DNA from 4 places in the Ensifer sp. B1-9 genome. Region 1 is predicted to be linked to each of the others. Evidence: predicted binding sites of a transcription regulator. Region 1 holds the regulator's gene; each other region holds the start of a gene.
The links. The regulator LexA, encoded in region 1, represses DNA repair genes until DNA is damaged. The targets are predictions, from matches to a motif close to TGTTCNNNNTGTGTTCNG.
Positions count from the first base shown of each region.

Region 1 (3,229 bases):
CATGGACGCGACATGCGCCGAAATACCGCTGTGATTTCAATGGCTGGATAAAGTCTGCAAATCCTTGTACCCCGGTTCAATTCCGGGCGAGGCCTCCAAAAACTCTCACCTCATTCTCGTGTGAAGAGACGTTCTGCCTCAGGGCAGAGCGATTGCATGATTGTTGCTTTGCCTCCACACGCCCGCGCAAGCCACGTTTTCTAGGTCTCGTTCGGATCTTATCGCTTCGGTGAAATCGGTAGAGGGGGAACGATGACTCCGCTGGCATCAGCCGCATCGGTAGCGTCCGTCATCATCAAACGGAGGCAATGGCATATATGAAAGCGAAACTTGTCCTGATGGGACTCACCCTCTTTGCTGCGACCGCTATCGAGGCGCGGGCAGAGGACCTGGTTTTCAAACTGAAAAACAACACGAGCGGGGTGCTGACGAACTTTTACACGTCGCCCGTAGGCGTCAACGAGTGGGAGGACGATGTTTTCGGCCGGCAGGTGCTGAACCCCGGAGAAGACATGGAGATCACCATCGCCGACGGCCGGGATGTCTGCAAGTACGACATGCGCTTCGAGTTCGAAGAAGGCTCTGGCCTCGATACGACCGAAGATACCCAGGACCTCTGCGAACTCGGCGAATACACGATCCACGAATAAGTGGCGTGACGTCAGATCGTTGCAAACAGACAGAGGGCCTCGCCGCTGCTTACAGCGGCGAGGCCTTGTCAAACATCAGATTTTGTCCGGAGGTCAGTGGTAGCGGCGGATCAGTCCGACGAGCTTGCCCTGGATCTTCACCCGATCGGGCCCGAAAATCCGTGTCTCGTAGGCGGGATTTGCGGCTTCGAGCGCAATCGATGCGCCCTTGCGCCGGAAGCGCTTCAGCGTCGCTTCCTCATCGTCGACGAGCGCCACGATAATATCGCCGGGATTGGCCGTGTTGCTATTGCGGATGATCACCGTGTCCCCGTCGAAGATGCCGGCTTCGATCATCGAGTCACCCTTGACTTCGAGGGCGTAGTGCTCACCGTTGCCGATCATGTCGAGCGGAACGGTGATGTCATGCGTGTTGTTCTGGATGGCCGAGATCGGCACACCGGCAGCGATGCGGCCCATCACCGGCACGGAAACCGAACTATTTTCGGCCATTGGCGCCGGCTTCGGCAGCGCGGCTGGAGGAGGTGCAGCCGGTTTGCCGAGGCTGCCCTCGATCACGCTCGGCGAGAAACCGCGGCGCGGCTGCTGCTGGCTGGATGCGTAGGCTTCCGGAAGCTTGATGACCTCGAGCGCACGGGCCCGGTTCGGCAGACGGCGAATGAACCCGCGTTCTTCGAGCGCCGTGATCAAGCGGTGAATGCCGGATTTCGACGCCAGGTCGAGCGCATCCTTCATTTCATCGAATGACGGCGGTACACCCGACTCCTTCATGCGTTCGTGAATGAACAGAAGCAATTCCTGTTGCTTGCGGGTCAGCATGGCACGTCGCTCCAGAGGCGTGAAACAAATCAAGAACAGACACTATCTGTTCCATATGTGTTCTGCAAGTGCCTAAAATTCCGTGAATTCAGGCAATTGGCGCGTCTGCGCCTGTCGATCGGTCACTTTTACGGGAGCAAAGCGGGTTTGGGCGATGGATACGTGCGAAATGGGGCCTGCGGCGTGGCGCATCGCGAGGCCGTGGGTTTGATTCGAACGATTCGTGAGCGTTGTCGTGGAGCAGGCCAGGGGATCCCGCGTTCAAGGAACCGCTGCAGCGGAAAGGTGCCCCGGAAACAAGGGTGCTAGAGCGACCTTGGTGCGTTCATCGGAACGCACGGCGCTTTAGGCCGGCTGCGTGGTCGAGCAGGCGTCTTCGAATTCCTTCACCGTCTCGGGGGTGTTGTCTTCGGGAAGCACGGCGTCCGCCGCATCGGTCGCGACAGGAGTGTCGCCGTCATAGACGAACGACTGGATGTAGAACGCAATCGCGCCCTTCCACACTTTGCGTCCGTCGATCTGATGGCAGGGAACGGCGGATTCGAAATCGGTCTGCAGTTCGTCAACCGTGGCGGCGCTGAGCTTGACGTCAGGCATATTGGGCGATGCGACTATCGAAGCGAGGAGCAGGGCGGCAAGCACGGTGATCGTCCACTTTGATGCAAGGGTGGGACTACGGGTCGGTTAACGATGTGAACCGCGCTTTCGTTCCGGAGTCCAGCAAGCCTGGCAATCACGCTGACGTGTTCAACAGCTCTTTGAGTGTAAGCTGTGACTGTTTTACGTCATGCGCCCGATACAGAAAGGCGGAGAACGGGAGTTGTCGTGTCGGGATCGGTGTGGGCGTGGCTGATATCGAGGATCGGCACGTCTTTGCAGCAGCGGCGCTCACTGTAGTGAGTGCTGCGACAACGGTGCCGGCGTCAGCGTATTTTCAAGTGGGAATGGCGGACAGGGTGGGATTCGAACCCACGGTACGGTTTCCCGTACGCTGGTTTTCAAGACCAGAGCCTTAAACCACTCGGCCACCTGTCCTTGCCTGAAGTTGGCGCTAACGGCCTACCGGGCACGGCGTTATTGCGCGAAGCCCTGTCGCTTTGCAAGATTTAACATGCATCGCCGAAAGATTTTCTCGGTGGCCGTGCCTGAGGGCGCAGGCCTGCTGCGCCGGTAACCATCTGTAAACCATAACGCATGAAATCCGGCGCTGATCTGTGGATGAGTTCGCATTTTTGCCTTGTTGCTGTCATGGTTGATCGACTGTTCCGTTTCGGGACGCCGAGATTTCCGCTGGGGGCATGAGCGGAAGGTTTCGAGTACGGCTTATTCGATCGATGTTGTGGGACAGATGACATCCAGTAAAAATGCAGCATATCTCGTCAAGGGACTGCGCCTTGCGGCGGTCCCCATGCTGTGCGTAACGCTTGCGGCCTGCGGATCCACGTCGAGCATCAAGAAGTCCAAGTCGCGCAGCAAGGAATACTTCGCCGAATCCGTTTATGGTGTGAAGGCGAGCCCGCGCGTTGCCAACGGAAACAATATTCCGAAGGGCGGCGGACGTTACCAGGTCGGCAAGGCCTATCAGGTCAAGGGCAAATGGTATCAGCCGAAGGAAGACTTCGGCTACAACAAGACCGGTGTCGCTTCCTGGTACGGCTCGGCATTTCACGGCCGGCTGACTGCCAACGGCGAGGTCTACGACAAGGCGCATCTGTCGGCCGCCCATCCGACGTTCCCTCTGCCGAGCTATGCGCGCGTCA
Region 1 is NZ_JBCHVG010000028.1:54,293-57,521, forward strand. Features, by position in the region: gene ACQ5BM_RS33145 (hypothetical protein) at 318-650, shown strand; gene lexA (transcriptional repressor LexA) at 744-1,469, opposite strand; gene ACQ5BM_RS33155 (hypothetical protein) at 1,815-2,111, opposite strand; tRNA gene ACQ5BM_RS33160 (tRNA-Ser) at 2,415-2,504, opposite strand; gene ACQ5BM_RS33165 (septal ring lytic transglycosylase RlpA family protein) at 2,818-3,229, shown strand, end outside.

Region 2 (3,229 bases), on a different contig from region 1:
AGCACCGTACCGATGTGATGGTTCACGAAGCGCTCGATGCGCGCCAGAACATGCTCGCGGGCATTCGCCTGTAGCTGATCGTCGGCAAGCAGGATGACGCGCGGCCGCATGACGTGGTCGCTCGCTGCCAGACGGGCGACGGGATCGCCGAGCCAACGCACGAGACCATCCGACGAAATCGCCAGGTCATTGTTGCCCGAAGCATGCAGACGTGCGGCCCGCGCCTCGAACTCGAGAGCCAGCGCCTTCTGGGCAGCGCCCTGCACGGCCTTGGCGTCCGGGCCATCGCCGCCGGTCGCCAGCGTAAACCGGAAACCGGTTAGTTGTCCTACGTGATGACCTTCGACGAAGACGTCACCATTCACACTGATTTCAGCTTCCAGCATAGCATTCTCTCTCAGGCGCTTCATGAGCACAGATGTCCTGCGATCAACAAAGCGTTTCGTCAACCGTTCATGTAGTGCGTCGGATAATCGATCTTCGATTTCCCGCGTCTTTTCTTGCCAGTGTGTCGGATCGGCCAGCCATCCCGGCCGGTTCGACACATAGGTCCAGGTTCTGATCTGCGCGATTCGCGCCGAAAGTGTGTCGATCTCACCATCAGTATGACCGGCCCGCCGGACCTGCTCGGCCATGAAATCCTCGTTCACCGTACCCCGGCGAACGAGATCCGCGTAGATCGTCGAGATCAGATCGGCGTGCTGGACGGGCGTGATGCGCCGATAGTCCGGCAGCGCGCAGGCTTCCCATAGTTTTTCCACCCGCTCGGCATTGGTCGTGATGTCGACGACCTCCGGGTAGCGGGCCAAATGCTCGAACGCCTGCTGATCTACCGCAGGTAGCGCCCGGGCAAGGCCGGGAACCGTCGGCGCGGCGTCGAGACTCTTCTTCAAGGCGGTGAGCGAGGAGTAGTCGAATGCCTTCGAGCGCCACTGCAGCACCTTCACCGGATCGAACTCATGTGACTCGATGCGATGGACCAGCTCATTATCGAAAGGATCGACGCGGCCCGTCACCCCGAACGTGCCATCGCGCAGGTGGCGGCCGGCACGCCCGGCGATCTGCGCGAGTTCGGCCGGGTTCAAGTTGCGGAACTGGTAGCCGTCGAACTTGCGGTCCTGCGCGAAGGCGACATGGTCGACGTCGAGGTTGAGACCCATGCCGATTGCGTCGGTCGCGACCAGATATTCGACGTCGCCCTCCTGATAGAGCGCCACCTGTGCATTGCGCGTGCGCGGCGAAAGCGCGCCGAGAACGACGGCGGCACCACCGCGCTGCCGGCGGATCAGCTCCGCGATCGCATAGACCTCGTCGGCCGAGAAGGCGACGATCGCCGAGCGATGCGGCAGGCGCGTGATCTTCTTCGAGCCGGCATAGAGAAGCTGCGACATGCGCGGCCGCTCGACGACGGTGATGCCGGGCAGGAGCTGTTCGAGGATCGGCCGCATCGTTCCCGCTCCGAGCAGCAGCGTCTCGCCGCGGCCGCGCAGATGCAGGATCCTGTCGGTAAAGATGTGCCCGCGCTCGAGGTCGCCGGCGAGCTGCACCTCGTCGATCGCGACGAAGGACGCGGTCGTCTCGCGCGGCATCGCTTCGACGGTGCAGACCGAATAGCGGGCGCGATGCGGCGAGATCTTCTCTTCGCCGGTGATCAGCGCGACATTGTGATGGCCGACCCTTTCGACCAGACGCGTATAGACCTCGCGCGCCAGGAGGCGCAGCGGCAGGCCTATGACGCCGCTGTCATGCGCGATCATGCGTTCGATCGCGTAGTGCGTCTTGCCGGTATTGGTTGGCCCGAGCACCGCGGTTACGCCGCGGCCGCTCAGGATCATGGGGTGAACGGACACGTCATCGATCCCGGGCATTCAGAAATTACGGCAGCGTCTTTCCACGCTGGCGGCAAACACATGCCCACGCACCGAGCCAAACGCAAGGGGCGCCGACAACTAAAACCATCGTTCGGCGTCTCCCAGCCCCTTGCACCACCTGTTGTGGTTGGCGGCATCGAGGACAGGAACAGCCATGGAACGAATCGGCGACGAATCGAAGACTCATTGCGATTCACTGTATGTTCACGGCTACATATAGATTTCAACACCGAACGTTGCACCACATGCTGAATCTGGCACGGATTCCGCGCATCAGGGCCGCCGACTCGCCTCGAGCCTGGCTGTCCCATTGCCAGACAGATCAAAGGATTCCGAATCCAAGACTCTGGAAAGCCTGGAAAATTTTTCACGAAATTCGTCGAAGATTCACCGAACAGAGAGAATGAGAATCGCACCGCACACCTTCGATCAAGACGCGAACCTCCGATGGCGACTCGTGATCCGCGCATCATTCCGCTTTTGTTCTCCACAAGATATAGTGTCTGCGCCGCTCGCCGCCAACAGAATCACGGGCACAGCTTCGGGATTCAAATCCCGAGAGAGCAGGTAATCCTGCCCCCAGCCTCGCATGAAAACGGCGCCCCGAAGGGCGCCGCGCGAAAGCGCTGATAAGTCCAGACGCTCAGACGAAGAACTGTCCGCCATTCGCGGAAATCGTCGAGCCGGTGATGAAGCCGGCATCGTCGGAAGCCAGGAACACGACGCAGCGGGCAATTTCTTCCGGCTCGCCGAGGCGGCCGACCGGGATCTGCGGAATGATCCGCTCGTTGAGCACCTTCTCCGGCACCGCCCGCACCATTTCCGTGCCGATATAGCCCGGGCAGATGGCGTTGACGGTGATCCCCTTGGCCGCCCCTTCCTGAGCGAGCGCCTTGGTGAAGCCGAGATCGCCGGCCTTGGCGGCCGAATAGTTGGCCTGGCCCATCTGGCCCTTCTGGCCGTTGATCGACGAGATGTTGATGACGCGGCCGAAACCGCGGTCGCGCATGGCGGACCAGAGCGGATGCGTCATGTTGAAGAGACCGGTGAGGTTGGTGCCGATCACCTCGCCCCATTGCTCGGGCGTCATCTTGTGGAACATCGCGTCGCGGGTGATGCCCGCATTGTTGACCAGCACGTCGACCGGGCCGAGATCGGCTTCGACCTTGGCGATGCCTTCGGCGCAGGCCTGATAGCTGGAAACGTCCCACTTGTAGACCGGGATGCCGGTTTCCTGCTTGAAGGCCCCGGCCTTCTCGTCATTGCCGGCATAGTTGGCGGCCACCTTGTAGCCGGCATTCTTGAGTGCGATGGAAATTGCCGCACCGATGCCGCGCGACCCACCCGTGACCAATGCT
Region 2 is NZ_JBCHVG010000010.1:64,842-68,070, reverse strand. Features, by position in the region: gene ACQ5BM_RS19355 (helicase-related protein) at 1-1,850, opposite strand, end outside; gene ACQ5BM_RS19350 (beta-ketoacyl-ACP reductase) at 2,515-3,229, opposite strand, start outside.
Region 2: the regulator LexA is predicted to act here: its motif matches at 2,016-2,033, upstream of ACQ5BM_RS19355 (helicase-related protein).

Region 3 (3,229 bases), on a different contig from region 1:
AGGCCCGGGCGCGGGCAACCCGGCGGGCCACGACCTCGCTGCTTTCGGCGGCCGCCGGCTTCAGGAGATCGGCGGCGCTGACGGCCGGAACGTCGATGCGGATATCGATGCGATCCATCAGCGGACCGGAGATGCGCGCCTGGTAGTCGGCCATGCAGCGGGGGCCACGGGCGCAGGTGCGGCCGGGCTCACCGGCCATGCCGCAGCGGCAGGGGTTCATGGCGGCGACGAGCTGGATCGCGGCGGGATAGCTGACGCGATGATTGGCGCGGGCGATGATGCATTCGGCCGTTTCGAGCGGCTGGCGGAGCGCATCCAGCACCTGCGGCGAGAACTCCGGAAACTCGTCGAGGAACAGCACGCCATGGTGGGCGAGCGACGCCTCGCCGGGTCTGGCACGCAAGCCGCCGCCAACCATGGCGGCCATGGTGGCGGAGTGATGCGGCGTGCGGAACGGCCGCCGGTCCGAAAGTTTGCCGCCCGGCAATTGCCCGGCGATCGAATGGATCATCGACACTTCGAGAAGCTCCGCCGGATTGAGTGGCGGCAGGATCGAGGGCAGGCGTGCCGCGAGCATCGACTTGCCCGATCCGGGTGGGCCGACCATCAGCAGATTGTGGTTGCCGGCGGCCGCCACCTCGAGCGCCCGCTTGGCGCTCTCCTGGCCCTTGATGTCGGCGAGATCGGGCAGGTCGGCGGCCCCGGAGCGGATCGCCGCTTGAGGCCGCGAAAGCACCTGCGTGCCGCGGAAATGGTTGGCGATCGCGATCAGGCTGCGAGGCGCGAGAATATCGATGTCGGCCCCGGCCCAGGCGGCCTCCGCCCCGCTTTCGGCTGGGCAGATCAGCCCCTTGCCGAGCGCATTGGCGCCGATCGCTGCCGGCAGCGCGCCGGCGACCGCGGCGATGGTGCCATCGAGATTGAGCTCACCGATCACGACATAGGGTGCCAGAGCATCGCCGGGAATGGCGCCGAGCGCCGCCATCAAGCCTAGTGCGATCGCCAGATCGAAGTGGCTGCCTTCCTTGGGCAGATCGGCAGGTGCGAGATTGACGGTGACGCGCTTGGCCGGCAACGCCAGACCGGAAGCATGAAGCGCCGCCTGCACCCGCTCACGGCTTTCGGCGACCGCCTTGTCCGGCAGGCCGACGATCTGCATGCCGACCTTGCCCGGCGCTACCATCACCTGAACGTCGACCGGCAGACCCTCGATACCCTGAAATGCGACCGTGCTGACACGCGCGACCATGATTATCCCCTCGCCCGGGCAGCCCATATTCATGGGCGCCGCAACCGCCTTGGGTTGCAAGACGGAGCCTTGCACGGTTCACGCACAAAAACAAGAACAATTACAGAACATCTGACGACAGGAGGCCGCTCACTGTAGTCGACAAGGACGCACGAGCGAGCGGCCGCGGGCAGAGCCGCGGCAATCGCTATTGGCCGGAAGTACTCTACAGCGCCGCGCGTCTTAGCAGACGCGCAAAGATCGAGGTCGATTCAAGGAGACACGCAGTAGGAAGAGCGCCGGATCAGGCGCGCTTGCGCTCGATCGCGTCCCAGAGCAGGCTCGCTATGTCTGCACCGCCGAATTTCTTCACTTCGCGGATGCCGGTCGGCGAGGTCACGTTGATCTCGGTCATATAGTCGCCGATGACGTCGATGCCGACGAAGAGGAAGCCGCGGGCTTTGAGCGCAGGCGCGATACGGGCGCAGATTTCCTTTTCGCGGGCCGTCAGTTCGGTCGGCTCGGGGCGGCCGCCGGCATGCATGTTGGAGCGGGCGTCGTGCTCGGCCGGAACGCGATTGATGGCGCCGACCGGCTCGCCATCGACGAGCAGGATGCGCTTGTCGCCCTTGCGCACCGCCGGCAGGTATTCCTGGGCAATGAAGGGCTCGCGGAACATCTGGCCGAACATTTCGAGCAGCGACGACAGGTTGCGGTCGTCACGGGTCGAGTGGAAAACGCCAGCACCGCCATTGCCGTAGAGCGGCTTCAGGATGATATCGCCCATCTCCTGGCGGAAGCTTGCGATCTCGGCGGGGTCGCGGGTGATCAGCGTCTTCGGCATCAGGTCGGCGAATTCGGTGACGAAGATCTTCTCCGGCGAGTTGCGCACCCAGGCCGGATCGTTGACGACCAGCGTCTTCGGATGCAGGCGCTCCAGAAGGTGGGTCGAAGTGATGTAGGCCATGTCGAAGGGCGGGTCCTGACGGAGCAGGATGACGTCCATGGTCGAAAGATCGACGCGTTCGGCCTCGCCAAGTGTGAAGTGGTCGCCCTTGACGTCGCGCAGTGTCATCTGCTGAACGCTTGCATAGACCTTACCGTCGCGCAGCGACAGTTTCTCGGGCGTGTAGTGGAAGAGGCGATAGCCGCGCGACTGTGCCTCGAGGCTCATCGCAAAGGTGGAATCACCTGCAATGTTGATGCCTGACACATGGTCCATCTGGACCCCGACATTGACGATTTTCGCCATCTTCCCGTCCCCATTGCATCACGGAAACCCGCGATCGATTTCAAACCGCCAGAGCGGAGTGGCCGCGGAAATCGCGCGCCATTCTACTCTGGAAAAGTCCGCAACATGTAGAATGTGGGCGGGCCTTAGGCAAGGCGAGGCGGAGCTATTCGAAGCCTTCGACGAGGGAGGTGATGAGATCGTGATCCGAGAGCGGCCGACCGGACTGATCGAGCGAGGGAATGATCCTGCTTTCGCCGATCTTCAGCCCCCGCGAAAGGAACCAGTCGAGCTTCATCGCAGCTCCGGCCAGCGGGTGATCAGGCTTCCTCTCCACCGGATTTCGGATGGCTGTGGACCAGTGACCGTCAATGACAGGCTGGTTACCCTTTTGTGTCGGAACGATTACAAATTCGGGAATATGCTCCAAGACGGAGTTCTGGCGGAGCACCGCGATCATTTTCCCTGATCCCGCCTCGGTTCAGAAGGCATCCGGCAGATGCCGCGGCCAGCCCCACGGCGTCACCGTGACGATGTCGTAACGCACTGAAAGCCTGTTGTAATCCGGTTGTTTGGCCAGCCAGAGATCGCTCGCCGCGCGAATGCGCCTTTGCGCCGTGGCCGTCACCGCGAAGACACCGGCTTCGGCCGAGCGGCGCGCCTTGACCTCGACGCAGGCAATGAGGTCGCCGCGCCGGGCGATGATGTCGATCTCGCCGAGCTTGGTGCGATGGCGCATGGCGACGATGCGGTAACCCTTGAGCAACAGG
Region 3 is NZ_JBCHVG010000005.1:249,656-252,884, reverse strand. Features, by position in the region: gene ACQ5BM_RS11210 (YifB family Mg chelatase-like AAA ATPase) at 1-1,249, opposite strand, end outside; gene gshB (glutathione synthase) at 1,533-2,480, opposite strand; gene ACQ5BM_RS11200 (hypothetical protein) at 2,626-2,919, opposite strand; gene ACQ5BM_RS11195 (YraN family protein) at 2,941-3,229, opposite strand, start outside.
Region 3: the regulator LexA is predicted to act here: its motif matches at 1,342-1,359, upstream of ACQ5BM_RS11210 (YifB family Mg chelatase-like AAA ATPase).

Region 4 (3,229 bases), on a different contig from region 1:
CCCGACACAGCCCGGGTGCACGTGCGACAGGCGAGCATTTGCGACCGTGGGCCGTTGGCTGTATTGCTTTTCGGATCGTCCACGCAGAGTGTCCGGCATGCTTCCTCCCGAATTTCTTTCCGCCTCCAACCGCCTCACCATCGATCTCGGCGCGCTTGCCGACAACTGGCGGGCGATGAATGCTCGCTCCGGCAAGGCGCGGGCGGCAGCGGTGTTGAAGGCGAACGCCTACGGGCTCGGTATCGAACATGCCGCCCCTACCCTCTATGCGGCCGGCGCGCGTGACTTCTTCGTTGCCAATGCCGAGGAAGGTGCCGAGCTGCGCCCCCTCGTTCCGGAGGGCCGTATCTACATTCTCGCCGGCATGTGGCCGGGAAACGAAGAGTTCTTCTTCGACAACGATCTCGTGCCCATCATCAATTCCGAGGAGCAGCTCGCCGTGTTCATGGCCGCGCTTTCGGAGCGCGGTGATCATCCCTGCGTCCTGCATGTCGATACCGGCATGAATCGCCTCGGCCTCTCGGTCGAGGCCGCAGTAACCCTTGCCAACGACCCGGCGCGGCCCGCAAGCTTCTCGCCCGTCTTGATCATGAGCCACCTCGCCTGCGCCGACGAACCACAGCATCCATTGAACGCCTACCAGCTCGCGCGCTTCCGCGAAGCGGCAGCCGCCTATGAGGGCGTCGATGCCAGCCTTGCCAACTCCGGCGGGGTCTTCCTCGGCGCCGACTATCATTTCGAGCTCACCCGGCCGGGCATTGCCGTCTATGGCGGCGAGGCGGTCAACGATGCCGTCAATCCGATGACGCCTGTCGTGACTGCCGAAGCCAGGATCATCCAGATTCGCGAAGTTGCCGCCGGCGGTACCGCCAGCTACGGCGCTTCCGCCCGCTTCGACAGGGACAGCCGCATCGCCACCGTCGCGGTCGGCTACGCCGACGGCTACCATCGCTCGGTTTCCGGCGGCGGCGTGACTCTGCGGCAGGCAACTCCGTCGGGGGCATTCGGCTTCCTACACGGCAAGCGCGTGCCGCATGTCGGTCGCGTCACCATGGACCTCAGCCTGTTCGACGTCACCGACCTTCCGGCAGGTGCAGCACGCCCGGGCGATTACATCGAGCTCTTCGGCCGCAACATCGCTATTGACGACATTGCGCGCGCCGGCGGTACGATCGGTTACGAACTGCTGACCAGCCTCGGACATCGCTACATCAGGAACTATGTCGGCGCAGTCTGACGCGGGTTTTCCCGCAAATTCCTTGCGGCCCTCGCTAAAATTCACCTTTTGTTCCGCGTTTCGCGGCATTATGTGACGACAAAGCTGATTCTCCTGTCACTGACGGTATCGCTCCCCGCGATCGCCGGTGGCTCTCCAGATTTCGAAAGTCGACTCGATGGCGAAAGCCCGCACACAATTCATCTGCCAGAACTGTGGCACCGTCCACACCCGCTGGGCGGGCAAATGCGAAGGCTGCGGCGAGTGGAACACCATCGTTGAGGAGGATCCGACGGCGGGCATCGGCGGCGGTCCGTCGCGCGCACCGAAGAAGGGCCGCCCGGTGGCGCTCACCACGCTTTCCGGCGATAGCGAGGATGCGCCGCGCATCCAGACCGGCATTTCGGAACTGGACCGGGTGACCGGTGGCGGCTTCGTGCGGGGCTCGGCGCTGCTCGTCGGCGGCGATCCCGGGATCGGCAAATCGACAGTGCTGATGCAGGCGGCCGCAGCACTCTCGCGCCGCAAGCACCGCGTCATCTATGTCTCCGGCGAAGAGGCCGTGGCGCAGGTGCGCCTGCGTGCGCAGCGCCTGGGCGCGGCTGACAGCGACGTGCTGCTTGCGGCCGAAACCAATGTCGAGGACATCCTCGCAACGCTCGCCGACGGCAAGCGGCCCGACCTCGTCATCATCGACTCGATCCAGACGCTCTGGAGCGACATCGTCGATTCGGCACCCGGCACGGTGACCCAGGTTCGGACCGGCGTGCAGGCGATGATCCGCTTCGCCAAACAGACGGGAACCGCCGTCGTGCTCGTCGGCCATGTCACCAAGGAGGGGCAGATTGCCGGCCCGCGCGTCGTCGAGCACATGGTCGATGCCGTGCTCTATTTCGAAGGCGACCGCGGTCACCACTATCGCATCCTGCGCACCGTCAAGAACCGCTTCGGCCCGACCGACGAGATCGGCGTCTTCGAGATGTCCGACAAGGGCCTGCGCGAAGTCGCCAATCCGTCCGAACTGTTTCTCGGCGAGCGCAACGAGAAATCGCCGGGTGCGGCTGTCTTTGCCGGCATGGAAGGCACGCGCCCTGTTCTCGTCGAAGTCCAGGCCCTCGTCGCGCCGACTTCGCTCGGCACGCCGCGGCGCGCCGTCGTCGGCTGGGACTCGGCCCGGCTGTCGATGATCCTCGCCGTACTCGAGGCCCATTGCGGCGTGCGGCTCGGCCAGCACGATGTCTATCTCAATATCGCCGGCGGTTACCGCATTTCGGAGCCGGCCGCCGATCTAGCTGTGGCTTCCGCACTGGTTTCATCGCTTGCCGGGCTTGCCCTTCCAGCAGATTGCGTCTATTTCGGCGAAGTCAGCTTGTCGGGTGCCATCCGGCCGGTTGCGCATACCGCACAACGCCTTAAAGAAGCCGAGAAACTCGGGTTCTCACAGGCGGTTCTGCCATCCGCTTCCACCGAGTTGCCGAAAAACGGCAATGGCCGATGGAGCGAAATGGAAGGTCTGCCGGATCTGGTGGCGCGCATCGCGGGATCGCGACACGCGCTGAGGCCGGCGGAGGAGGCAGACTGACGCAGCGGATGTCGCAGACCGCCCCTACTGCATAATTCCTTAAATCGGGATCGATTTAAGGACAAAATTATGCAGCAGGTCTAAGTGCTACAACGACCTTTGCGCGCCCGAAAGGACGCGCGGCGCTGTAGGGGCCGCGAAAAGCTGCGAATGCCCTACTGCATGTTTCCTTTGATCGTAGCCGATCAAAGGACAAAAACATGCAGCACATCAAAGTGGTACAGCGACCTTTGCGCGTCCAATAAGACGCGCGGTGCTGTAACATCAGGCAGGGCCGATGGCGGATAGGCTTGAGGAGACCCGGACGAACCGGGTCCGGAGTAAGGACAAAATGCCCATTACAATTCTCGACGGTATCGTTCTCGGCGTCGCCCTGTTTTCCGCAATCCTGGCCATGGTTCGAGGCTTTTCGCGCGAAGTGCTCTCGGTCG
Region 4 is NZ_JBCHVG010000002.1:289,565-292,793, reverse strand. Features, by position in the region: gene alr (alanine racemase) at 98-1,237, shown strand; gene radA (DNA repair protein RadA) at 1,395-2,798, shown strand; gene ACQ5BM_RS04620 (CvpA family protein) at 3,130-3,229, shown strand, end outside.
Region 4: the regulator LexA is predicted to act here: its motif matches at 1,276-1,293, upstream of radA (DNA repair protein RadA).